Regions from separate parts of the Cohnella sp. 56 genome, predicted to be linked through region 2. Evidence: predicted binding sites of a transcription regulator. Region 2 holds the regulator's gene; the other holds the start of a gene.
The links. The regulator CtsR, encoded in region 2, represses protease genes until heat stress. The targets are predictions, from matches to a motif close to ATGGTCAATAAAGGTCAAACA.
Positions count from the first base shown of each region.

Region 1: clpP (ATP-dependent Clp endopeptidase proteolytic subunit ClpP) is a predicted target of CtsR. The motif match lies at 4,170-4,190, and genes of this name have one in related genera.

Region 1 is NZ_JAZDQE010000001.1:28,851-40,586, reverse strand. It holds gene tpiA (triose-phosphate isomerase) at 1-156, opposite strand, end outside; gene VQ071_RS00230 (phosphoglycerate kinase) at 167-1,348, opposite strand; gene gap (type I glyceraldehyde-3-phosphate dehydrogenase) at 1,452-2,459, opposite strand; gene VQ071_RS00220 (sugar-binding transcriptional regulator) at 2,648-3,676, opposite strand; tRNA gene VQ071_RS00215 (tRNA-Arg) at 3,997-4,071, shown strand; gene clpP (ATP-dependent Clp endopeptidase proteolytic subunit ClpP) at 4,304-4,885, shown strand; gene VQ071_RS00205 (alpha/beta hydrolase) at 5,811-6,647, opposite strand; gene VQ071_RS00200 (FecCD family ABC transporter permease) at 6,796-7,839, opposite strand; gene VQ071_RS00195 (FecCD family ABC transporter permease) at 7,829-8,845, opposite strand; gene VQ071_RS00190 (ABC transporter substrate-binding protein) at 8,931-9,860, opposite strand; gene VQ071_RS00185 (AraC family transcriptional regulator) at 9,948-11,564, opposite strand.
Region 2 is NZ_JAZDQE010000024.1:65,188-76,923, forward strand. It holds gene VQ071_RS27365 (ABC transporter permease) at 31-1,176, opposite strand; gene VQ071_RS27370 (ABC transporter permease) at 1,179-2,297, opposite strand; gene VQ071_RS27375 (ABC transporter ATP-binding protein) at 2,311-3,246, opposite strand; gene VQ071_RS27380 (sensor histidine kinase) at 3,445-4,566, opposite strand; gene VQ071_RS29370 (response regulator transcription factor) at 4,573-4,923, opposite strand; partial or broken gene VQ071_RS29375 (response regulator) at 4,897-5,280, opposite strand; gene VQ071_RS27390 (ATP-dependent Clp protease ATP-binding subunit) at 5,784-8,252, opposite strand; gene VQ071_RS27395 (protein arginine kinase) at 8,292-9,356, opposite strand; gene VQ071_RS27400 (UvrB/UvrC motif-containing protein) at 9,369-9,887, opposite strand; gene VQ071_RS27405 (CtsR family transcriptional regulator) at 9,941-10,399, opposite strand; gene VQ071_RS27410 (GNAT family N-acetyltransferase) at 10,655-11,736, opposite strand, start outside.

The DNA of each region.
Region 1 (11,736 bases), on a different contig from region 2:
TTCGACGAGCGCCGGCAGCGCCGTGAACGGCGCGCAGACGACAGCCTCGACGCTGGCGACTTCAGCTTTGCCCTTCACCTCGGACACGAATGCAGTCGCTTCGGAGACGGTCTTGAACATTTTCCAGTTGCCAGCGATGATCGGAGTTCTGCTCATGGGTTCACCCTCACTTGTCGTTCAGGGCGACGACGCCAGGAAGCGCCTTGCCCTCCATGAATTCGAGCGACGCGCCGCCGCCCGTGGAGATATGATCCATCTCGCCTGCCAGCTTGAACTTCTCGGCAGCCGCAGCGGAGTCGCCGCCGCCGATGACCGTGTATGCAGAAGTATCCGCGCACGCCTGCGCTACCGCACGCGTGCCGTTCGAGAAACCTTCGACCTCGAATACGCCCATCGGTCCGTTCCAGACGACCAGCTTGGAGTTTTTGATGACGTCCGCGTAGATCTCGCGCGTCTTGGGCCCGATATCGACGCCTTCCCAGTCGGGACGGATGCCGTCGATGCCGACGATCTCGATGTTCTTGTCGGACTTGAAGTCATCGGAGATGACGAGGTCGACCGGCAGGTACAGCTTCTTGCCGAGCTGCTTCGCCTTTTCGACGAACTCCTTGACCTTCTCCAGCTTGGACTCGTCGAGCAGCGACAGGCCGATCTCGTAGCCCTGGGACTTGAAGAACGTGTAGGAGATGCCGCCGCCGATGATGATGTTGTCCGCGATCTCGATCATCTTGTCGATGACGTCGATCTTGTCCTTGACCTTGGAGCCGCCGATGATCGCCGTGAACGGACGGTCCGGATCGTTGAGCGCCTTGCCCAGCACGTCGAGTTCCTTCTCCATCAGGAGACCGGAGACGGCCGGCAGATGATGCGCGATGCCTTCGGTGGACGCGTGCGCGCGGTGAGCGGCGCCGAATGCGTCGTTGACGAACAGATCGGCCAGCGCCGCGAATTGCTTCGCCAGCTCGGGATCGTTCTTTTCTTCGCCAGGGTAGAAGCGGACGTTCTCGAGCAGCAGCACGTCGCCGTTTTGCAGCGCGTCGACCTTGGCTTGAACGTCGGCGCCTACGGCTTCGTCGGTCTTGACGACCGGCTTGCCGAGCAGCTCGGACAGACGGGCAGCGACAGGCGTCAGACGCAGCTCTTCTACGACTTCGCCCTTCGGACGGCCGAGGTGGCTCGCCAGGATGACCTTCGCGCCATTCTCGATCAGATACTTGACGGTAGGCAGCGTTTCGCGGATGCGCGTGTCGTCGGTGATCGCGCCGTTCTCGAGCGGCACGTTGAAGTCGACGCGGACGAATACCTTTTGACCGGATACATTAACGTCGCGGACACTCTTCTTGTTCATAGGACAGACTCTCCCTCCAATATTCGTTGAAGCCCGTACGGACGGAAAGAGGAGCGCACAGGTCTCCTCTTTGCCGTCGTCTATCTTCTATAAAGAATAAGTCTTACAGGCCCTTGGAAGCGATGTACTTCGCCAGGTCGACGACACGGTTGGAGTAGCCCCACTCGTTGTCGTACCAGGAGACGACCTTCACCATGTTGCCTTCGACGACCATCGTGGACAGCGCGTCGATCGTGGAGGAAGCCGGGTCGCCGTTGTAGTCGCTCGATACGAGCGGCTCGTCGGAGTAGTTCAGGATGCCCTTCAGCGGGCCGTCGGCAGCTGCCTTCAGCGCTGCGTTGACTTCGTCGACCGTGACGTTGCCCTTAACTTCGGCTACCAGGTCGGTGACGGATACGTTAGGCGTAGGTACGCGGAACGACATGCCGTTCAGCTTGCCCTTCAGCTCAGGCAGTACGAGCGATACGGCCTTCGCAGCGCCCGTCGTGGACGGGATGATGTTTTCTGCAGCGGCGCGGGCGCGGCGCAGATCCTTGTGCGGCAGGTCGAGTACGCTTTGGTCGTTCGTATAGGAGTGGATCGTCGTCATCATGCCCTTGACGATGCCGAACTTTTCATTGATAACCTTCGCAAAAGGCGCCAGGCAGTTCGTCGTGCAGGATGCGTTGGAGATAACGGTATGTTGAGCAGGATCGTACTTGTCTTCGTTGACGCCCATGACGATCGTGATGTCTTCGTTCGTAGCCGGTGCGGAGATGATAACCTTCTTCGCGCCGCCCTTCAGGTGAAGCTCGGCTTTTTCCTTCGCCGTGAAGATACCCGTGGATTCGACGACGATCTCGGCGCCGACGGAAGCCCAAGGCAGGTTGCCCGGATCGCGCTCGGCGAATACCTTGATGGTCTTGCCGTTCACGATCAGCGCGCCTTCGCCCGCTTCGACCGTCGCGTCCAGCGTGCCGTGCGTCGTGTCATACTTGAGCAGGTGCTTCAGCGTGTCGACGCTCGTCAGGTCGTTGATCGCCACGACTTCTACTTCCGGGTTGTTGAGAGAAGCGCGGAATACGTTGCGACCGATGCGACCGAAGCCGTTGATACCGATTTTGACCGTCATTGATAGTTCCTCCTTGGGTTTGGAAAATAAGATTTGATCTATGTCAGGCGCATAAAGCGCCGAGACCACATGTTCTGCCGGACCGGGCGGGCAGCGCCCGGTCTGGATGTGCAGGGCCGGGGAGGTGTCGCCCGGTCCGGCAGCGCGGGGCCGGTTGGTCCGGTCCCCGCGGGGTGCCGGCGGCAGCGTCAGCCGCCGGCGTGCCTGAGCGCTTCCTCGGCGGCCGCCTCGTCGGTGACGAGCACGTCGTCGTGTCCGAAGCGCATGACTGCGGCGATCGCCTCGCCCTTGCTGCGCCCGCCGGCGATGCCGATGACCGACTCGGCGGCCTCGATGTCCTCGAGCCGAAGACCCGCCGTCGCCATCCGGTGGACGACCGCACCCTCGCGGTCGAAATAGTAGCCGAACGCCTCGGCCAGCGCACCGTCCCGCATAATCTCCTGCACGGTGCCTTCATTCAGCTTGCGCCGGCGCGCCATAGCCGTAGCGTCCCCGATGCCGTGAACCACGATACGCGCGCTGCGGATCATGTCCACGACCTCCCGCACGTTCGGCTCCTGCATGATCGTCTGGTAGGCTTCCTCGCTCAGATGATCGGGCACGTGCAACATCCGGTACCGCGCGCCCGTCCGCTTGGCCAGCTCCGAGGCGATCGTGTTCGCCTGGTAGTCCACGCTCTCGCCGAGACCGCCGCGCGCCGGCACGAACCAGTTGTCGCGCAGCGGCGAAGGCACCGAGAACTGCGCCGCCATGCGCGCCATCGTCGTGCCGCCCATGACCGCGACGACGTCGCCGGGGCCGATGACACGGCGCAGCACCTTGCTGCCGGCCCGGCCGAGCTCGCGGCCGGTCTCCTCCGACGTGTCGGAGTCGCCGGGCACGACGACCGCCTGCTTCAGGCCGAATCGCTTGCACAGCGCCGTCTCCAGGTCCGACAGGCCGAACAGCTCCCGCACCATCGGCTCCATCTCTTCGAGCAAGCGCCGGCCCCGATCCGTCAGGCTCACGCCCGTCGTGCCGGCTTCGATGAGGCCCTGCGCCCGCAGCAGATCGAGCTCCGCGCGCAGCGTCCGCTCCGTCAGCTCCAGGCTCGCCGCCAATGTGCGCCTGCCGCCCGTACCGGTGACCGAGATCCGGCGCATGATGTCGTAGCGCTTCTGCAGCACCTGCATCAGATCGGGCACCAGCTTCTTCTGCATCTCTAGAATGTTCCGCATCCTCTTCCGTCTCTCCCTTGAATGCCGGATGAATAGGGCCGGAATGCGACGGGGATTCACGGTGTGGGACTTAATTCGTCCCACTGTGACATTTTAAGTCCCACTTCCTGATTTCATTTTATCGGATTCGGTTGTTAGTTGCAAGCCCAACAATCGTCGAGAGCACTCTTTTATTTTCCGTTGTCCCTACTCATGCCTGGCGTGCGGCTATATGCGGACATGGCAATACCCTGTACCCTTTATACCCCTTTCGAAACCTTTTCAAAGCTCTTGCTTTTCATATGCCTATCGCATATAATGAATCTTGCTGTTGTCGACATGCGCCCGTGGTCCAACGGATATGACGCAGGCCTCCGGAGCCTGAGATTGGGGTTCGATTCCCTACGGGCGCGCCATATTCCTTTCATTTTCAGCACCATTACAGCACCATTCATACCGCCATTTAGGATACAGCAGACGCGTCCGTGCCATACGGGCGCTTTTTTTGATCTCGCGTTTGACTTTCTTTGACTTTGGGTTCATGATCCATTAGAATGGATTCACAGTCGATCCGAGCTTCCCTGGATACGGAATTCGGGCCGTCATCAACATTCACTATCACCTATCACCCCGAGGAGGGATCACGCAATGAGCTTTGTCCCTATGGTCGTCGAACAGACTAATCGAGGAGAGCGGGCTTACGACATCTATTCCCGTCTGCTCAAGGACCGCATTATTTTCCTGGGCACCCAGGTCAACGATGTGGTCGCCAATTCCATCATCGCGCAGATGCTGTTCCTCGCGGCCGAAGATCCGGAGAAAGACATCCACTTATACATCAACAGCCCCGGCGGTTCCATCACGTCCGGCATGGCGATCTTCGATACGATGCAGTACATCAAGCCCGATGTCTCCACCATCTGCGTCGGCATGGCCGCCTCCATGGGCGCGTTCCTGCTCGCGGCGGGCGCCAAGGGCAAGCGCTTTGCCCTGCCGAACGCCGAAGTCATGATCCACCAGCCGCTCGGCGGCGCCGAAGGACAGGCCAGCGACATCGAGATTCGCGCACGCCGCATCCTCAAGCTCCGGGACAAGCTGAACCGCATCCTCTCCGAGCGCACGGGCCAGCCGCTCGAGCGCATCGAGAAGGACACCGACCGCGACAACTTCATGGAAGCCGAGCAGGCCAAGGAATACGGACTGGTCGACAAAGTTATCGAGAAAATTTAACGCAGCAAAAGACCGCCGGAGCGATGCGCTTCGGCGTTTTTTTGCTGCCGCGACGACGGACGTCACGGGATCTGCGGCTGCATCGCGATCGCTTATGGCGTTAATGGTGAACGGGGCGAGATAGCGATGCGCGGCATTCTTATTTACTCGAAAAGCGGTCCGTGACCCGCGATAGCGATGTGCGGCATTCTTATTTGCTCGAAAATCGGTCCGTGGCCCGGGATAGCGATGTGCGGCATTTTATTTACTCGAAAAGCGGTCCGTGACCCGAGATAGCGATGTGCGGCATCCTTATTTGCTCGAAAATCGGTCCGTGGCCCGAGATAGCGATGTGCGGCATCCTTATTTGCTCGAAAAGCGGTCCGTGGCCCGGGATAGCGATGTGCGGCATCCTTATTTGCTCGAAAAGCGGTCCATGGCCCGGGATAACGATGTGCGGCATTCTTATTCACTCGAAAATCGGTCCGTGACCCGCGATAGCGATGTGCGGCATCCTTATTTGCTCGAAAATCGGTCCGTGGCCCGAGATAGCGATGTGCGGCATCCTTATTTGCTCGAAAATCGGTCCGTGGCCCGAGATAGCGATGTGCGGCATCCTTATTTGCTCGAAAATCGGTCCGTGGCCCGAGATAGCGATGTGCGGCATTCTTATTTGCTCGAAAATCGGTCCGTGGCCCGAGATAGCGATGCGCGGCATCCTTATTTACTCGAAAATCGGTCCGTGGCCCGAGATAGCGATGTGCGGCATCCTTATTTGCTCGAAAAGCGGTCCGTGACCCGAGATAGCGATGTGCGGCATTCTTATTTGCCCGAAAATCGGTCCGTGGCCCGAGATAGCGATGTGCGGCATCCTTATTTGCTCGAAAATCGGTCCGTGGCCCGGGATAGCGATGTGTGGCATTCTTATTTGTTGCTTTGACCTTATTTACCGCATTAATCCTCCTGGCTCCGGCGCCAGGGCGAATCGGATCGCCCGGCTGATCAGAGCCGGCAGCAGCGATACATGGTTGTCGTCCTCGAACAGCCGGAACTCCGCGTGCATGCATGTGTCTTGCAGCAGCGCCATCCGCTCGTACATCTGGCGCGCGTTGGCGACCATCGGGATGCGATGGTCCTGCTCCAGCTCGCCGACGCCGATCAACAGCCGGATCGGGGCTGCCGCACCTTCCAGCAGCAGCGCGGCGAACTTGCTCTCCGCCTCAGCCAGCGGCTCCCGGTTCCAGTGAATGGACGGGCTGCCGGCCACATAGGTCCCGAATGACCCGGGACGCGCGAAAAGCGCATGCAGCACGAACAACCCGCCCAGCGAATGACCAAGCAGTGTCTGCCTGCTCCGATCGATCGGGCAGCGGGCCTCGATCGCAGGCTTCAGCTCGTCTTCGATGAAGCGGAGAAAGTCTGCCGCGCCGCCCTGCGCGGGCCAGCTCCCGCCCTCCGGGTGAGCCGGCAGTTGCTCCGGCGGCACTGGCAGCGTAAAGTCATAGTGGCGCGCCTCCGGAAACGGTTCTTCCCCCGGATAGCCGATGCCCACGACGACGGCGGGCAGAACGCCCGTCTTCGCCGTGCGCCGGCTCTGAATCCATACAGCGTCGGCTGCCGTACTGAACAGCGCGTTGCCGTCCAGCACATAGAGGACCGGATAGCCTCTACGGGGCGCCTCTCCCTCGGGTACGGCCATGCGAATCCGGTAGGTCCGCCCGTCGTCCCCGGCCCCGGTCCCGGCTCCGGCCCGCGAACGCATCTCCCACTCCGTTATCCTCATGTCGCCGCGCTCCTTGCCGTCCGCGCGCTCGGCGCCCTTTGCGCCAATTCTAGTTCCGCCATATCGACATCCATCCTCTCATTGCCCGCTTCCGGACCGCTGTTCCCTTTTCCCCAAACATCCCCATCATACGCCCATCACACGTCCATCACACGCTTCTGCGCCCGCGCGCCCACAGATAGATGAAGCTCGGCCCGCCGATGATCGCGATCACCATGCCGACGGGCAGCTCGCTCGGCGCGAACGCCGTCCTGCCGATATAATCGGCCGCGAGCACGAGCAGCGCGCCGATCATCGCGCATGTCGGCAAGATGCGACGATAGGAGTAGCCAGTCAGCCGCCTCGCAATGTGCGGTGCCATCAGGCCAACAAAGCCAATTCCGCCGGATACGGATACGCATGCGCTCACAAGGCCGATGCCGCAGAGCAGCAGCAGCGCCTTCTGCAGCTCCGACCTTGCGCCCGCGCTGCGGATGCTGTCATCGTCCAGGTGGAACAAATCCAGCGTGCGCGACTGGAGCCAGATGAGAGGCACGCACAGCGCGAACCAGGGCAGCATCGCCGCGATGTACAGCCAGTTTGCATTGTAGATGCTGCCGGAGGTCCAGACGGCGACCATCTCGAAGTCCCCGGCGTTCATCCGCAGCGTCAGGAACAGCGAGATCGCGCTCAGTCCCGCTCCGACCGCGATTCCGGTCAGCAGCAGACGCTGAGATTCCAGGCGGCCGCCATGCCAGGAGAACAAGTAGATCAGCACCGCCGCCAGCAGCCCGCCGAGCAGACCGAACAGCGGCATCGCCATGACGGAGAATATGCCCGTGCCCTGAACCTCTCCCTGGAAAAAATACAGAAAGATCACGACGGCCGCACCCGCTCCGGCATTGATGCCGAGAATGCCGGGGTCGGCCAACCCGTTGCGCGTCACGCTCTGCAGGACGGCGCCGGCAATGCCGAGTCCTGCCCCGACGAGCAGCGCCGTGACGATCCGGGGCAGCCGGAATTCGAAGATGACGAGGTCCCAGTCCGGGTTGGGCGCGATCCGCAGCAACGTCTTGACGACGTCCCGCAGCGGGATGTCGAACGCTCCATCGGTCAGGCTGACGTACGTCGCGGCCGCCAGCAGCGCGATGCCGACGGCGAGTATGCCCGCGTACTTCGCTCGTCCACGTCCTCGGCCGTGTCTATGAGGCATGCCGTCCGCCTCCCTTCGTCCGGATCAGGTACAGGATGAAGGGAACGCCCAGCACTGCCGTCACGACGCCGATCGGCATCTCGAACGGATAGTTCAGGAAGCGTGCCAGCACATCGCACAGTGTCAGGAAGACGCCGCCTGCGACAGCCGCGCAGGGGATGAGCCGGGCATAGTCGATGTCCCGTGTCGCATAGCGTACGATATGCGGCACGATCAGGCCGATGAAGGCAATCTTGCCCGCGATCGCGACGGAGATGCCCGTCAGGATGACGACGCTCGCCATGGCGGCGAACTTGACCAGACCGGTCCGCTGTCCCAGTCCCGACGCGGTCTCTTCCCCGAGCGACAGCAAGGTGACCGGCCTCGCGATCCACATCGCCAGCCCGAGTCCGACGACGGCGAACGGCACAGCGAGCTGTATCAGCCCCGGATCGAGCTGGTGGAGCCTAGCATTGTACCAGAAGCTGATATTTTGGGAGATCTGAAAATAAGTCGCCACTGCCGCCGATACCCCGCTCAGGAAGGTGCCGACGACCGTGCCCAGTATCGCCATGCGGACAGGCGATAGACCGCCGGGCAGCGCGAACGACAGGCCGAATACGACCGCAATGCTGGCTGCCGATCCGATCAGCGAGCAGGCGATCATCCCCATCGACGACGCGTTCGGCGCCAGCACCATGCACAAGGTGATGGCGAATGCCGATCCGTCCGTGACGCCCAGCACGGAGGGAGACGCGAGATAGTTTCTCGTCATGCCCTGCATCAATGCGCCGGATACGGCGAGGAACGCGCCGACGAGCATCGCCCCGACCGCGCGCGGAATGCGGGAATGACGGATGATCTGATGATCGACGTTGCCCGGATCGAAGCGCAGCAGCGCGTCCAGCACCGTGCCGGTGCCGATGTCCTTGGACCCGAGCAGGACCGAGAGGATCAGCGCTGCCGCGATGGCGGCCGGCGCCAGCACGAGAATCCATAGGCTGATTTTGTTGCGGCGATATTGCATGCTGTCCATACCCCGATTCCGCAGGACGGCGGCCCGGCATCCGAAGAGGATTGCCGCGGCCGCCGTCATAGCGCGCTGACTTCGCTTACTTCCAGAGATTCGTCTTCTTCAATGCCTCGAGGAAAGAGATCTTGCTGTAAGCAGTGCCGCCTTGGGAGAGCGGATCGACCAGATTGACGTAGACGTTGCCGTTTTTAACGGCCTTGAGGCTCGTCCAGATCGGGTTGGCCTTCAGCTCGTCGAGCGCCTTGGGATTATCCTTGTTCTCGTCTGCGGAAAATTGCAGGAAGATATAATCCGGGTTAATGTCGGAGAACTGCTCGAGCGAGATGTTCTGCTGCGCCTTCGCCTTCAGCACCTCGCCAGGGGCCGTAGCGCCCAGCTCCTTGTAGAGCGACGGATTGAAGAAGACGTCCTGCGGATAGACGAACAGATTGCCCGAGCGGACCCGCAGCGCGACCGCCGTCTTGCCCTTGAACTTGGGGCCGACCTTGGCCTGTGCCGTCTTGACGTCCTTCTGATATTGATCGAGGATCGCCTTGACTTCCTTCGTCTTGCCCGTCAGATCGGCCAGCAGATACAGATTGCGCTGCCAGTCCGTCGAGATGTGGGATACCGGGATCGTCACGGCAATCTTGGCCAGCTTGGCGTTCGTCGCCGCCGGGAACTTGGTGCTGCTGAGGATGACGTCCGGCTTCAGCTTCAGGATTTTCTCCAGGCTCGGCTCGGTCTTCTCGCCGATGCCGACCGTCTTCGCGGTGATCTTGGCGTACAGCACTTGGAACTTGCCGCCGACCGTCGAGGCGCCGAGCGGGCTGTAGTTCAGGACAAGCGCATCCTCCAGCGACTCCAGCGCGCCGACGACCACGATCTTGTCGGTCTTCGCGGGCACCGAATACGTCTTGCCGTTATAAGTAATCTGCCGCTTGGCCGGTGCGGCGGATGCGCTCGACATCGCCCCCAGGCTCAGCAGCACCACGCACACCATCATCAACAGCTTGAAGCTTTTGTTCATTACGATGATCCCTCTATTCTTCATTTTTTAGGAATGATAATCATTCTCAAATGTATTATAGAGGAGCGGCGCTCGACGGAACATGGACTAAATCCGGAATTGATCTGGACGATATCCCTGGGGCATGCGCAGCAGATCTTCCAGCTTGCGCTCCATCGCGCAGGCCGAGTATTCCCGCCAGGGATCGGAGGACAGCAGCCGGACCCGGCGCCTCCGCACGGCGGGCAGATTCTGCCACGCCTCCGACGCCTCGATCGCGCGCCAGCGGACGAGCGTCGCCGACTCCTGCTTGATATTCATCCAGAGCCAGTCTGCGTCTATCGCCGCGATGTCCTCCAGCGTCATGGCGCGCCCCGCCTCCGCCGGCGCCCCCGCCAGGCTAAGGCCCAGCTCCTCGCCGAGCAGCTCCGCAATCCCGCGAATCGGCCATGCGGTGAATCGGTCCCGGCGGTAGCTCAGCACGAGGATGCGTTCGCTGCCGAACGCCTCGCGAAGCTGCCGGCCTGCCGCTGCGCGCCGGCGCTCGTATCGGTCGAGCCATGCCTCGGCCTCCTCCCGCTCGCCCAGGCGGTCCGACAGCTGCCGCAGCTGATCACGCCAGCCGTCGCTCTCGCGAAGCTGCAGCACCTCCGCTATGGAGGCCAGCGCCGCTCGTTCTTCGGACGACACGGCGTCGGTCGCTACGATCAGATGCGGCACAGACGCCGCCAGCGCGTGAATGTCGGACCGCCAGTCGCGATCGGCCATATACGCGTTCAGATGAAGCGAGATGTCGTGCCGGTGCTCGGCATAATAGCTCGGCGTCCACTTCGGGTGCAGCGGAGCGGCGTGTGGATGCCGGTTCAACGCAATGAGGTGGCCGGTGATATGCGGCATATAGGCAGCAATCTTGAGCCGCTTGCTCTTGCGGTAAGCTGCCGGCGGCATGCCCGTGTGCTGCTTGAACTTGCGGCTGAAGTAGAACTCGTCCTGATAACCGATCCGGTGCGCGATATCGGACAGCCGCGCTTCGCTCCGGGCGATCAGCCGCTTGGCCTCGTTCAGCCGGACCTCCGTCAAGTAATCGATGGCGCTTCGGCCGTACGCCTTTTTGAACAGATCGACATAGTACTTCGGGCTGATCTCCGCCATCTGCGCGAGGCGCTCGATCGTCAACGGCTCGGCGTAGTGCGTCTCCATGTACGCCAGCGTCCTCTCCAACGCTGCCCTGGCCCCCGCCTCCGGCCGCACGTCCGGCTTGGCCCACACCAGGTGCAGCATCTCGTGGAGCAGCGCTTCGCCCCTATATCTCTCGATCGCGCTGCCGCTGGCCATACACGCTGCCAGGAGGGAGCAGCGCTGACGCAGCGCGCCGTCCTCGTCGCAGGAGAGCATGCCGCAGAGCGGCAGCCGCGCCGGCTCCCCGCTCTCAAGCCGCGCATCGAAGCGCACGATATACAGCTCACGTGCCCGTCCGCCGCCCGGCCTCAGGCCGAGCGTCTGGCCGGAGGCCGCGAGATACACGCTCTCCGGGCCGAGACGATGCCGGGCCAGGTCCAGGTACAGGTCGCCCTCTCCGCCGCAAGCGACGATCAGTGCGTGGGTATCGAGCAATTCCGTGCTGTCCGCCGCCAGGAGGCGGGATTCCGCGCTGCGCAGCTTGAACCATAGCTGATCCGGCGCCGATGCTTCGGGCAATCGGTTTAAAGGCAAGTGCGGGTTCATTGACTTGCCCCCCTTAACTGAGAATGATTTTCATCTGAAATTGTTATCATATAATCACTTCTATGTCAATAACAATTTAACGACTCGAGTTCCCCCTCTGCGAATCCGACTGAACATGTTATTCTATATTCATAGTCGTACCATTTCCCTCCATATCTTGTTATGGAATAGG
Region 2 (11,736 bases):
GCGATCTGCTTGACGTCCGACTGGCACAATTTAAACGAAGGTTCTCGTATCGTTGTTGCGGCTGAACCGGAAGATTGCGATCGCTGCGAAGGCGGCGGCGAAGGCGGCCAGGATCAGCAGATTCATGTACAGGCTGCCGAAGGAGTCGCCGTGCTGCAGACGATTCACCGCATCCAGCAGCCAGTGCTGCGGGAGGAAGGAACCGATCTTGCGGACGGTGTCGGGCATGATATCCATCGGGAAGTAGCAGCCGGCCAGCAGGCATGTCGGCGTAATGATGAGATTCTGCAGGGCGCCGGCCTGCGCCTTCGACTTGGAGAGCGAGACGATGAGCAGCGACAGCCCGATCGCGGCGAGGCTGAACAGGATGAGGAGCGCCGCCAGTTCGCCTGTCGGCACGCCCGAGTCGACATGCAGCACCGTCTTCATGAAGAACAGCGTCATCGCGATCTGCACGAGCATGACGGTGAAGTTGACCGCGACGTTGGCGATTACGTACGACCTTGCGGTTACCGGCGAGGAGAGCAGGCGCAGGAAGGTGCGGTTTTCCTTTTCCCGCAGGATCATCTCCGTCATATTGACGGAAGAGAACATCATGAACGCGATCAGGAAGCCGAGCGACTGGTACGTCGTATCCTTGACGTTGGATTCGTCCTTCAGTTGCTCGCGGCCGACTGCGAACTCGCCTTGCGTATAGTCGCTGTAGATGCGGTCGAACTTGGCTTCATCCCCGCCCGCCCTGGAGGCGATCGAAGCGATGTTGTTCAGGTAGCCGTCCAGCATCGCCTGGACGTATGCCGTCACCTGGGCTCCCTTGACCGACAGCAGCTCCAGCTCCATCGGCTTGCCGGCCTTCAGCGCTTCACCGAAGCCCTGCGGGATGACGATGCCCGCGTCCAGCTTGCCGGAGGCGATCTTGTCTCGCAGATCCGCATCCGACGTGTCCGTCACCTTGATGCCTTCGAGCTTGGCGACGAATGCCGCCGTATCCCGGCCGACGGCATCCGCGCCGTCCGACTGTACGATGCCGATCCGCAGACCCGGGCTGCCCGTCTGGCCGTACATCACGGAGGACAGCAGCACGCCGGCGACCGGCAGCAGGAACAATATAATATTCGCACGACTGCGGAATGAAGTGCGAAGCGTATTCGCCATGAGCCATAATATCGTCTTCATGATCAGATCGTCTCCCTTCTGCGGATCAGAATCGTGCATATGGCGAGCAGCACGGCGGCTGCGATCAGATTGTAGCAGGCAGCCGTCAGAGCAGCCGATGCGTGGCCGCCGAATACGGTATCGAAGATGCCCGCATTGTTCCAGTGGAGCGGCGAGAACCGGGCGAGGCCGCCGATGAAGCCGCCGGCGTCGGATACCGGGAAGTATGCGCCGCCTACGAACGAGGCGATCTGGAGGAAGATCATCAAGAAGGATCGCGAAGCCTTGCCTTGAAAAATCATGCCTGCCGCGAGACCGAATCCGACCGCGAGCAGCACTTCCGTCAGCAGCACGAGGATGACGGAGCCGAGATGGTCTCCCCAATCGGCGCCGAAGGCAAACCGGCTTAGCAGCATGACGGCGAGGATGAAGATGGCGTTAACGACGGTGCTGCCCAGCACCTTGCCGATGAAAATCTCGGACTTGACGATCGGTGCGGCGGACAGCCGGATGATCGTATGGCGGCTGCGCTCGCCCTCGATGAGGGATGCGCCGCTCAGCATGGAGTAGAGCGCGATCATCGTCGTCATGGCGACCGCATAGTAGTCCATGGAGTTGGGCTGGCGATCCGGCGTGAGCGCCATCGACTTCACGAGGGAGGCGGGAGCGGCCTCATCGCCCGATGGCGGGGACTGGACGCCGGCGTTCGCGTAGGCCGCCTCAAGATTGTAGCGGTCTGCAAACGAGTTCAGCATGCCCTGGAGGATGTTGCTCTCCACCGTGCCGCGGCTGCTGGCATAGAGGCTGATTCCCTGGTCGGAGACGACGGCATACGCCGCATAGTCCGCCTCCTTGACGGCCTGCTTGCCGTCCTGTCCGGCCGGCAGCGCTTCGATCGTCACACCGCTGTCCGCGGCGGCCTTGGCGAAGCTGTCCCAGCCTGCCGTGAGTGCGGGGCTCGCCTGATCGAGCTTGTAAGCCATCTTGATATTGCCGACGTCGATATTGCCGGAGAAGGCGTTGGACAGCGCCAATCCCAGGATCAGCATGAGCGCGATCGGAAAGGCGAGCATGAAGATAAACGTAGACTTGTTGCGGAACGCCTGTAAAATTTCTTTTTTTGCGATAAGCAAAATGTTCACGCGTATCTCCTCCTCAGTCTCTCAGATTCCGCCCGGTCAGCGTCAGGAAGACGGTCTCCAGATTCGGCGCCTGCTCCTCGACAGCCCGGATCTCCATGCCGTCGCGGATCAGCTGCTGTACGATGTCGTTCAGGTTGGCGATCTCCGCCCGGGATTGTATCTTGATCCGCTGCTCCTCGATTCTTACGCTCAGCACGCCGCGGATTTCTTTGAGACGCTCCTGGTTCAGCTCCTCGACGCTCTTCACGTCGATCCAGATTTCCTTGGAATCGGTGATGATCGCCTTGAGCTGCTCCTTGGTGCCGTCCGCGATGATCTTGCCGTGGTCGACGATCGCGATGCGCGTGCAGATCTCCTCGACTTCCTCCATGTAGTGGCTCGTGTAAAGGATGGTGCATCCCATGCGGTTCAGTTCCTTGACGGACTGGAGGATGTAGTTGCGCGAGTGCGGGTCGATGCCGACGGTCGGTTCGTCCATGATGATCAGCTTCGGCCGGTGTGCGATCGCGCAGGCGATGTTGAGCCGCCGCTTCATGCCGCCGGAGAAGTTTTTGGGCAGCTCCTTCTGCTTGTCGCCGAGTCCGACGAAGCTGAGCGCCTCCTCTACCCGTGCCTTCAGCTCGCTGCCTCTGAAGCCGTACAGTCCGGCGAAAAATCTCACATTTTCATAAGCGGTCATATCTTCGTAAATGGCCAGGTCCTGCGGTACGATGCCGATGTTCATCTTCGCGAAGTGGGCGTGCTTGGCGATGTTCTTGCCGAGAAACCTGATCTCGCCCTTCGTCGGACGAAGCAGCGAGGCGATCATGCTGATCGTCGTGCTCTTGCCCGCTCCGTTGGCGCCGAGGAAGCCGAAGATCTCCCCTTCCTTCAGGTTAAGCGTCATATTGTCAACCGCCGCGAAGTCCCCGAACTTCTTGGTCAGTCCGCCGATCTCGATAATGTTCATCGTTCATCCGCTCCCGTCGTTCATTTGATGCTCTAATCATAAGAAAAAAGGATGCCCTTATGTCAGTGCATAAGTTCATCCTTGCGCATGAGAATATTCATGACTTGCCGACATGAGATTGTTCATGAGATTGTTCATGAGATTGTTCACGGGACTGTATGCGTTCATGAATCTGTTCATGAGAAACAGGGACAACCGCTATGAAGCGCCGTTGGCGGGCAGCAGCGTCGTCACGCTGAAGCCGCGGGAGCCGTCGACGATAATGGTGCCCCCCCCGGTCGCCGCGCGCTCCTCCATGCCGACGATGCCGAGCCCCTTGACGATCTTGTCCGCTCCGCGGCCGTCGTCGCGGACGACCGCCTTGATGAATTTGTTCATGACCAGCACCTCGACTGCAATCGCGGATGCGCCGCTGTACTTGAGCGAATTGGTCACGGCCTCGGTCGCATTGGCCTGGATAATGCGCCACTGCAGCTGGGTGATCGCGTCCAGATCCCCCGAATAGTTCAAGGTCGCGCGGATGTCGTGCTTGGCGGACAGCTCGTCCACGAACAGCTGCAGGCGTCCGATGCCGAGCTGCTCGGCGGGCGGCTTGGACTGCTTCAGCGTCAGCCGGATGCGCTCCAGCCCTTCCTTGGAGATGACGATCGCGTTGCCGAGCAGCTCCTCGGCTTTGGACCGGTTCGTATCGAGCAGGCGTCTGGCCGCCTCCATCTGGATGAGCGCACCGGCCATCGCATGGCCGACCTCGTCGTGAATCTGCTGCGACAGCCGGCCTCGCTCCTCCAGCTTGATCGTATAGGCGGACTGACGCGCATATTCCTCGTTGTCCGCGAGCGCACGGGTCAGCCGCCGCGCATCTTCCTGCAGCTTGTCGCGCTCCTCCTCGCGCAGGCTTAGCCGCGCGTAGAGCCGGCAGACGGCGTCGTAGAGCAGGAAGCACAGCGCCGCTGCCAGCGCGTAGAGCGGCCGCTGCGGCGCGGGCGACAGCCAGACGGATGCTGCCAGGACGACGGCGGACTGCCAGGACTTCGCGCCGAGACGCGAAGCCGCCTCGTACAGATTCGGGATGGCCAGCAGCAGGATGAGCGGATGCAGCTCCAGCGCGCCGTAGATCGCCAGGGCGGCGGACAGCACCGATAGCACCAGCGATGTCTTGGGACGGCGCTTCAGCGGCGGGATGCCGAAGTTGAGGCCGACATAGATGAGCAGGAGCAGGATGTACGCCGGCCTGAACGAAGCGTCATGAAGGCCGCCGTACAGGGAATATACGATGAACAGCAGCAGAGCGGATTTGCTCCCGAGCAGCCACAGCTCCATCGTTCCCTAATCCTCTTCGTACACGCGGGCTTCACCCGTCAGATAATAAATCGCGATCTGCGTGCGATGCTCGAGCCCGGTCTTGTTCAGGATCGAGGTGATGTAGTTGGCCGTCGTGCCCTCGGAGATGAACAGCTTGCGCGAGATCTCCTTGTTGGACAGGCCGCGGGCGATCTGCTCCATGATATCCAGCTCGCGCTCGGTGAACAGGCTGCGGTCGATCGCCTCGCCCGGCCTGGGCAGCGCGGACGCCGGGTGCGAGGGAGCGGCCTGCGGCGCGGCGGCTTGGCCCGCAGGCGGCTGCGACTGCGGCGGCGTGTGCGGCGGCGGCGTTTGGGGGACGGCGCCGAGCGCCAGCTGCGCCTTGATCTTGTCCAGCACGACGTCCTGGAGCACGTCGTGGTTGTTGTGGACGCTTCTGATGGCATCGCGGATGCGCTCCGGGTCGTTGTTCTTCAGCAGGTATCCCCTGGCGCCGGCCTTGATCGCCTCCAGAATATACTCGTCGTCGTCGAACGTCGTCAGGATGAGCGGCTTCGTCTTCGTATTGGATGCGATCAGCCTCGCGGCCTCCACGCCGTTCATGTTCGGCATGCGCACGTCCAGCAGCGCCACATCCGGCGCATTAGCCTCGCAGAACGCGGCGGCCTGCGCCCCGTCCTCGACCGTCCCCACGACCTCGAACTCCTCGAAGCTGGTCAGGATGATCTTCATCCCTTCGCGGATGAATGAGTTGTCGTCGGCGATCAGCACTTTAATTGTCAACTACTCCCACCTCGCTTGTTCTCTATGTTGATCATAAGCGCTGAGGCGCGCGGCGTAAATATGTATGCCCAGTGCCGTTGCACGGTAGTATCGTGCATCTCCGGCAAAAATGCCGATTTGCGGCGCCGTTGTGCGGTACTGTCGCACATCTCCGGCAAAAATACCGATTTGCGACGCCGTTACACGGCAGTATCGTGTATTTCCGGCAAAAATGCCGATTTGCGGCGCCGTTGTGCGGTAGTATCGTGTATCTCCGGCACAAATGCCGATTTGCGGCGCCGTTACACGGTAGTATCGTGTATCTCCGGCAAACATGCCGATTTGCGGCGCCGTTGCACGGCAGTATCGTGCATCTCCGGCACCTTTACACAACAGAACCGTCCCTTCACGAACAAAACCCGCCCGGAGACGACGCTTGCGAGCGTCCCGCGGGCGGGTTTGCCTATATAAGCTTAGCTATTGTTCTTGACCGGTTCACTCTCTTCGGAAGAGGACGGCGTCGTGTTGTTCACGACGAGCGCGCCTTCCTTCTCGTCGATCTCGAGCGTGTCGCCCTTCTGGATCTTGCCGAGCAGCAGCTCCTCGGACAGCCGATCCTCGATGTGCTTCTGGATCGCCCGGCGCAGCGGACGCGCGCCGTAGGCCGGATCGAAGCCTTCCTTGGCGAGGAAGTTCTTGGCGGCTTCGGTCAGCTCGAACTTGACGTTGTGCTCGACGAGACGCTTCTTGAGGTCGTCTGCCATGAGCGTGACGATCTGCGCGATGTGTTCCTCGGCCAGCGGGTGGAACACGATCATCTCGTCAATCCGGTTCAGGAACTCGGGGCGGAACGACTTCTTCAGCTCGCCGAGCACCTTATCCTTCATGTTGTTGTAGTCTTTGCCCGCATCCTGCACGGCGGTGAAGCCGAGCGTGGAGTTGCGCTTGATCTGGTCGGCGCCGACGTTCGACGTCATGATGATCAGCGTGTTGCGGAAGTCCACCGTGCGGCCCTTGGAGTCGGTCAGACGACCGTCTTCAAGCACTTGCAGCAGCACGTTGAACACTTCGGGATGCGCCTTCTCGATCTCGTCGAGCAGGACGACCGAATACGGCTTGCGTCGCACCTTCTCGGTGAGCTGGCCGCCCTCGTCGTAGCCGACGTATCCGGGAGGCGCTCCGACGAGACGGGACGTGGAGTGCTTCTCCATGTACTCCGACATGTCGATGCGGATGACCGCGTTCTCGTCGCCGAACATCGCTTCGGCCAGCGCGCGGGCGAGCTCGGTCTTGCCTACGCCCGTCGGGCCCAGGAAGATGAACGAGCCGATCGGACGCTTCGGATCCTTGAGTCCGGCACGTGAGCGGCGGACGGCGCGGGAGACGGCCTTGACGGCTTCCTCCTGGCCGATGACGCGGTCGTGCAGGATGCTCTCGAGCTTCAGCAGGCGCTCGGTCTCTTCCTCGGCCAGCTTGACGACCGGGATGCCGGTCCAGCTCGCGACGACCTGGGCGATATCGTCCGGCGTCACCTCGGAGTCGGTGCGGCCTTGCTTTTCCTTCCACTGGTTCTTGGTGGAATCGAGCTCCTCGCGGATCTTCTGCTCGGTGTCGCGCAGCGCGGCGGCCTTCTCGAACTCCTGGCTCTGCACGGCGGCGTCCTTTTCCTTGCGGATATCCTCGAGGCGCGCCTCGAGCTGCTTGAGATTCGGCGGTACCGTGTACGAGCGCAGTCTCACCTTGGAGCTGGCTTCGTCGATCAGATCGATCGCCTTGTCCGGCAGGAAGCGGTCGGTGATGTAGCGGTCGGACAGCTTGACGGCGGCTTCGATCGCATCGTCCGTGATCTTGACCCGGTGATGCGCCTCGTAGCGGTCGCGCAGCCCGTGCAGAATCTGAACCGCTTCTTCAGGCGACGGCTGATCGACGGTGATCGGCTGGAAACGGCGCTCGAGCGCGGCGTCCTTCTCGATATACTTGCGGTATTCGTCGAGCGTCGTGGCGCCGATGCACTGGAGCTCGCCGCGGGCGAGCGCCGGCTTCAGGATGTTCGACGCGTCGATCGCGCCCTCCGCGCCGCCCGCGCCGATCAGCGTGTGCAGCTCGTCGATGAACAGGATGACATTGCCCGCCTGGCGGATCTCATCCATGATCTTCTTCAGACGGTCTTCGAATTCGCCGCGGTACTTGGTACCGGCGACGACGGAGCCCATGTCGAGCGTCATGACGCGCTTGTCGCGCAGCGTCTCCGGAATCTCGTTGTTCACGATGCGCTGCGCCAGCCCTTCGGCGATCGCCGTCTTGCCGACGCCGGGTTCGCCGATGAGCACCGGGTTGTTCTTGGTCCGGCGGGAGAGCACCTGGATGACGCGCTCGATCTCCTTGGCGCGGCCAATGACCGGGTCGATGTTGTTGTCGCGGGCGCTGGCCGTCAGATCGCGGGCCAGGCCATCGAGAGTAGGCGTGCTCACATTGTTCGAAGGGCCGTGATTCTGCGATACGCTCTCGCTGCTGCCGAGCAGCTGCAGCACCTGCTGGCGCGCCTTGTTCAGGCTGATGCCGAGGTTGTTGAGCACGCGGGCGGCTACGCCTTCGCCTTCGCGGATCAAGCCGAGCAGGATATGCTCCGTGCCGACATACGTATGGCCGAGCTTGCGCGCCTCGTCCATCGACAGCTCGATGACCTTTTTGGCCCGCGGCGTGTATGCGATGTTCGTCGGCTGTTCCTGGCCGCGTCCGATGAGCGACTCGACCTCATCCTGGATTTTCTCCAGACCGAGACCGAGCGCGATCAGCGCCTTGGCTGCGATCGACTCGCCTTCGCGGATAAGACCGAGCAGAATATGCTCCGTACCGATATTGTTGTGTCCCAGGCGCACTGCTTCTTCCTGTGCCAATGCAAGAACCTTCTGTGCGCGTTCGGTGAATCTTCCGAACATCATGAGACAACACCTCCTCCGTATAATATAAGAATAGTTGATTTAGGCATGAGTTGCCAGTCTGGACGAGATCATTTGGGCGCGGGTCATGTCCCGCTGCTCCGGACTGAGCGCCTCGCCGTACGTCTGCTGCAGAAATCCGGGCTGGATCGAGACGAGCAGCTCGTTGAGTGTGCCTTCGTCCACCTCCGGCAGGAGGCCCAGATGTACGCCCAGCCGAAGATCGGACAGCCGCTGCGATGCTTCCTTGGCGTCGATGACGGCCGCATAGCTCAGAATGCCGAACGATCTTTTCACACGATCCTCGACCTTCAGCCTGGATTCGTTCATCAGCTTGGCGCGCGCCGCCTTCTCGTGCTCGATGATCTGGCGAGCGACCGCATGCAGATGCTCGATGATCTCGCTCTCGGACTGGCCGAGCGTGATCTGATTCGACACCTGGAACAGATTGCCCGTCGCCTCGCTGCCCTCTCCGTAGACGCCCCGGACGGCCAGACCGACCTGCGTGACCGCAGACAGAATCCGGTTGATCTGCCCCGTCATGACGAGCGCAGGCAGATGCAGCATGACCGAAGCGCGGATGCCGGTGCCTACATTGGTCGGACAGCTGGTGAGGAAGCCGTACTTCTCGTCGAAGGCGTAGTCGACGGCCTCCTCGAATATATCGTCGATCTTGCTTGCGGTGTCCCACGTTTCCTTGAGCTGGAAACCCGCATGCAGACATTGAATGCGCAAGTGGTCCTCTTCGTTCACCATCAGACTGATGTCCTCGCCAGGCCCGAGCATGAGCGCGGCATGCTGGGCATGGTTCGCCAGCGCGGGGCTGATGAGATGCTTTTCCACCAGCACCTGCTTCTCCAGCTCGCTCAGCTCTGACAGCCGCACGCTGCTGACCTCCCCGAGTCCGCACAGCCTGCCGCTCTCGCTCACTTGAAGCAGCCGCTCCATCGCCTCGACCGATTGGGCCGCACTTGCCATCATCGGAAAGGGCAGATGACGCAGATTGCGGGCGATGCGGACCCGGCTGCTCAGCACGACGTCGCGATCCGGCGCGTCTTGCTTCATCCAGGGACTGAGCGCCTCCGCGGTATATTGTCGATTACCCATGTGCTCCGCCCCCTAACCGTTCTGAACTTCGCGCTCGAGCTCGCGGATGCGGTCGCGGAGATCGGCTGCCGACTCGAAGTCCTCGCCCGCGATCTTCTGCTGCATCTCCCGCTTCAGCCCGTCGATCTCGCGACGCAGCCGCACGAGCCCTCCGGCGCGCTTGGGCACTTTGCCGACATGCACCGTATTGCCGTGCACCCGCTTCAGCAGCGGGTCCAGCCGATCCGCGAACTGCTTGTAGCAGCGGGCGCAGCCGAACCGGCCCAGCTTGCTGAACTGACCGTATGTCATGCCGCAGCCTTCGCAGCGCAGCGTCTGTGCCTGCGCCTTGGAGGCGGAGATGCCGGAGGGATCGAAGTCCATCAGCCCGGAGAGCAGATTGTGGATGGAAAAGCCCGACGGCGTGCCGGGGATGAGTTCTCCCTTCTCCCTGGCGCAAGCCTCGCAAATGTGCAGCTCCGTTTTTTCTCCGTTGACGTACTTCGTAAAATGAAGCGTTGCCGGCCTCTGGCCGCATTCCTGGCAAACCACCTTAATCTCCTCCCTGCAGACATCATTGATGATCGGTTCTCCCGGCAGCCGTGCTAACGGGCCAGCAGCGCCAGCAGCATGACCCGCATCAGATTCGACCTCAGCTCGTCCTGGAGCGGCTGCTTGAGCGGCAGCGCCTCGGAGGAGAGCGCCGTTCGCATGAGATGCGCTTCGCGCGCCGTGACGATCCCCGCCTCCTCGAGCTGATAGATCAGACCATAGGCCTTGTTCTCGTCGATCCGGCTGCCCGCGCTCTGATGCAGCAGACGCTGCACGGCCTCCAGCGACGGCAGGTCCACCCGCTGGATACGGATATAGCCGCCCCCGCCGCGCTTACTCTCTACACTATACCCCTTTTCAAGGGTAAATCTCGTGCTGATCACGTAGTTGATCTGCGAAGGGACGCAGGAGAACTTCTCCGCGAGATCCCCCCGTTGAATCTCAACCGAGCCTGCGCCGTTCTGCAGAATCTGCTTCAGATAGTGCTCGATGAGATCGGATATGTTACGCATGGCAACAGCCCAACCCCCTTCCCGGAGAATGGCTTTGACTTCTGACTTTGACTTTCTTTGACTATATTCATATTATACGTATTATTTTATAAAATGCAACCCCGGTCAGCTGGTGTGCGCGGCAGCGAGGATACAAGTGCTCGTCGTCTCAGTATGCGCCAAAGCGATAAACTTCATAATGGCGAACAAGCGCAAATTCATGCTGCCGGCTCGTTGGAGCGGCGACATGATTCTGCGCTTCGATCGTGCGTCGGGTCAGAAAAAATCCATCAGGCAAGTACGGTACTGCGGAATGCGGCGCTCCAGCAGAGCGATCTGCGCGGCGTTGGCTTGCAGCCTGCCTGCTTGCGCCAGCATGCCCGGACGGCGGCCGCCCAGCAACAGTGCGGCCAGCGTCTGAATGTCCAGCGTTGCGGCGCCCGAAGCCATCCCATCGTCGTCGCGTGTCAGGGTCGCGCTTCCGTCTTCCTCGACGGCGAGCTTGAACGCCCCTTCGTTCCACGGCGCATGCGCATCCGACAACCGGAGCAGCATCTCCTCCCGGCCGCCCGGTTCGAACGAATACTGACCGACGAACGCCTCGGCGTCGACGATTCGCGACATGAAGTACGGCTCCAGCTCCTGCTTGAAGCGCGGATCCGGCACGAGAAACGGCAGCGGATCGTCCGAAGGCACCGTCAGCAGCAGCTTTTCGATCATCGAATCATGATTGCCGATGAAGTCCCATAGGCCCAAGCGGGCTTCCTCGGTTACGTTCACCAACTCCAGCACCGTCAGCTTTCGATTTTCCACCTGGTAGTGCAGATAGCCTTCAGGTACGCCTGCCGTATTGCGGTATAGGACAAGCATGGCAGGCGTCTGCCAGCGCTTGCGGGACCACCACTGCTCTGAACGGTCCAGCATGCCCGTATAACGCGACGCCGCTTTATCGTACAGTGCGGTCACTGCGGCGTCTCCCGGCGCGATCCGCTCGATGCTGCCGCCGGCGCTGCGTTTGGCAGGGAAGTGACGGGGCTCCAGCTCGTACTTTTTGCGTTCGACGGTCATTTCCCAGCCATATTTTCTGTAGAATGAAAACGCGAACGGATGCAGCATGCTGATCGTCTGGCCTTGCTCGCGCATCTGCTCGAGCGATGCTCGCAGCAGCTGCGCGACACAGCCGTGCCGCCTGGCTTCCGGCCAGGTCGCTACGCCTGCGATGCCGCCCATCTCCATGCGGGTCCCGTTCACCCAGACGCGGAACGGGATGACGATCAACGCCGATAGCAGACGGCCTTGTTCGTCGAAGGCTCCGATATGCTCCTCCGGCCGAAAGTTCGCCCGTTCCGCCTCCCGTC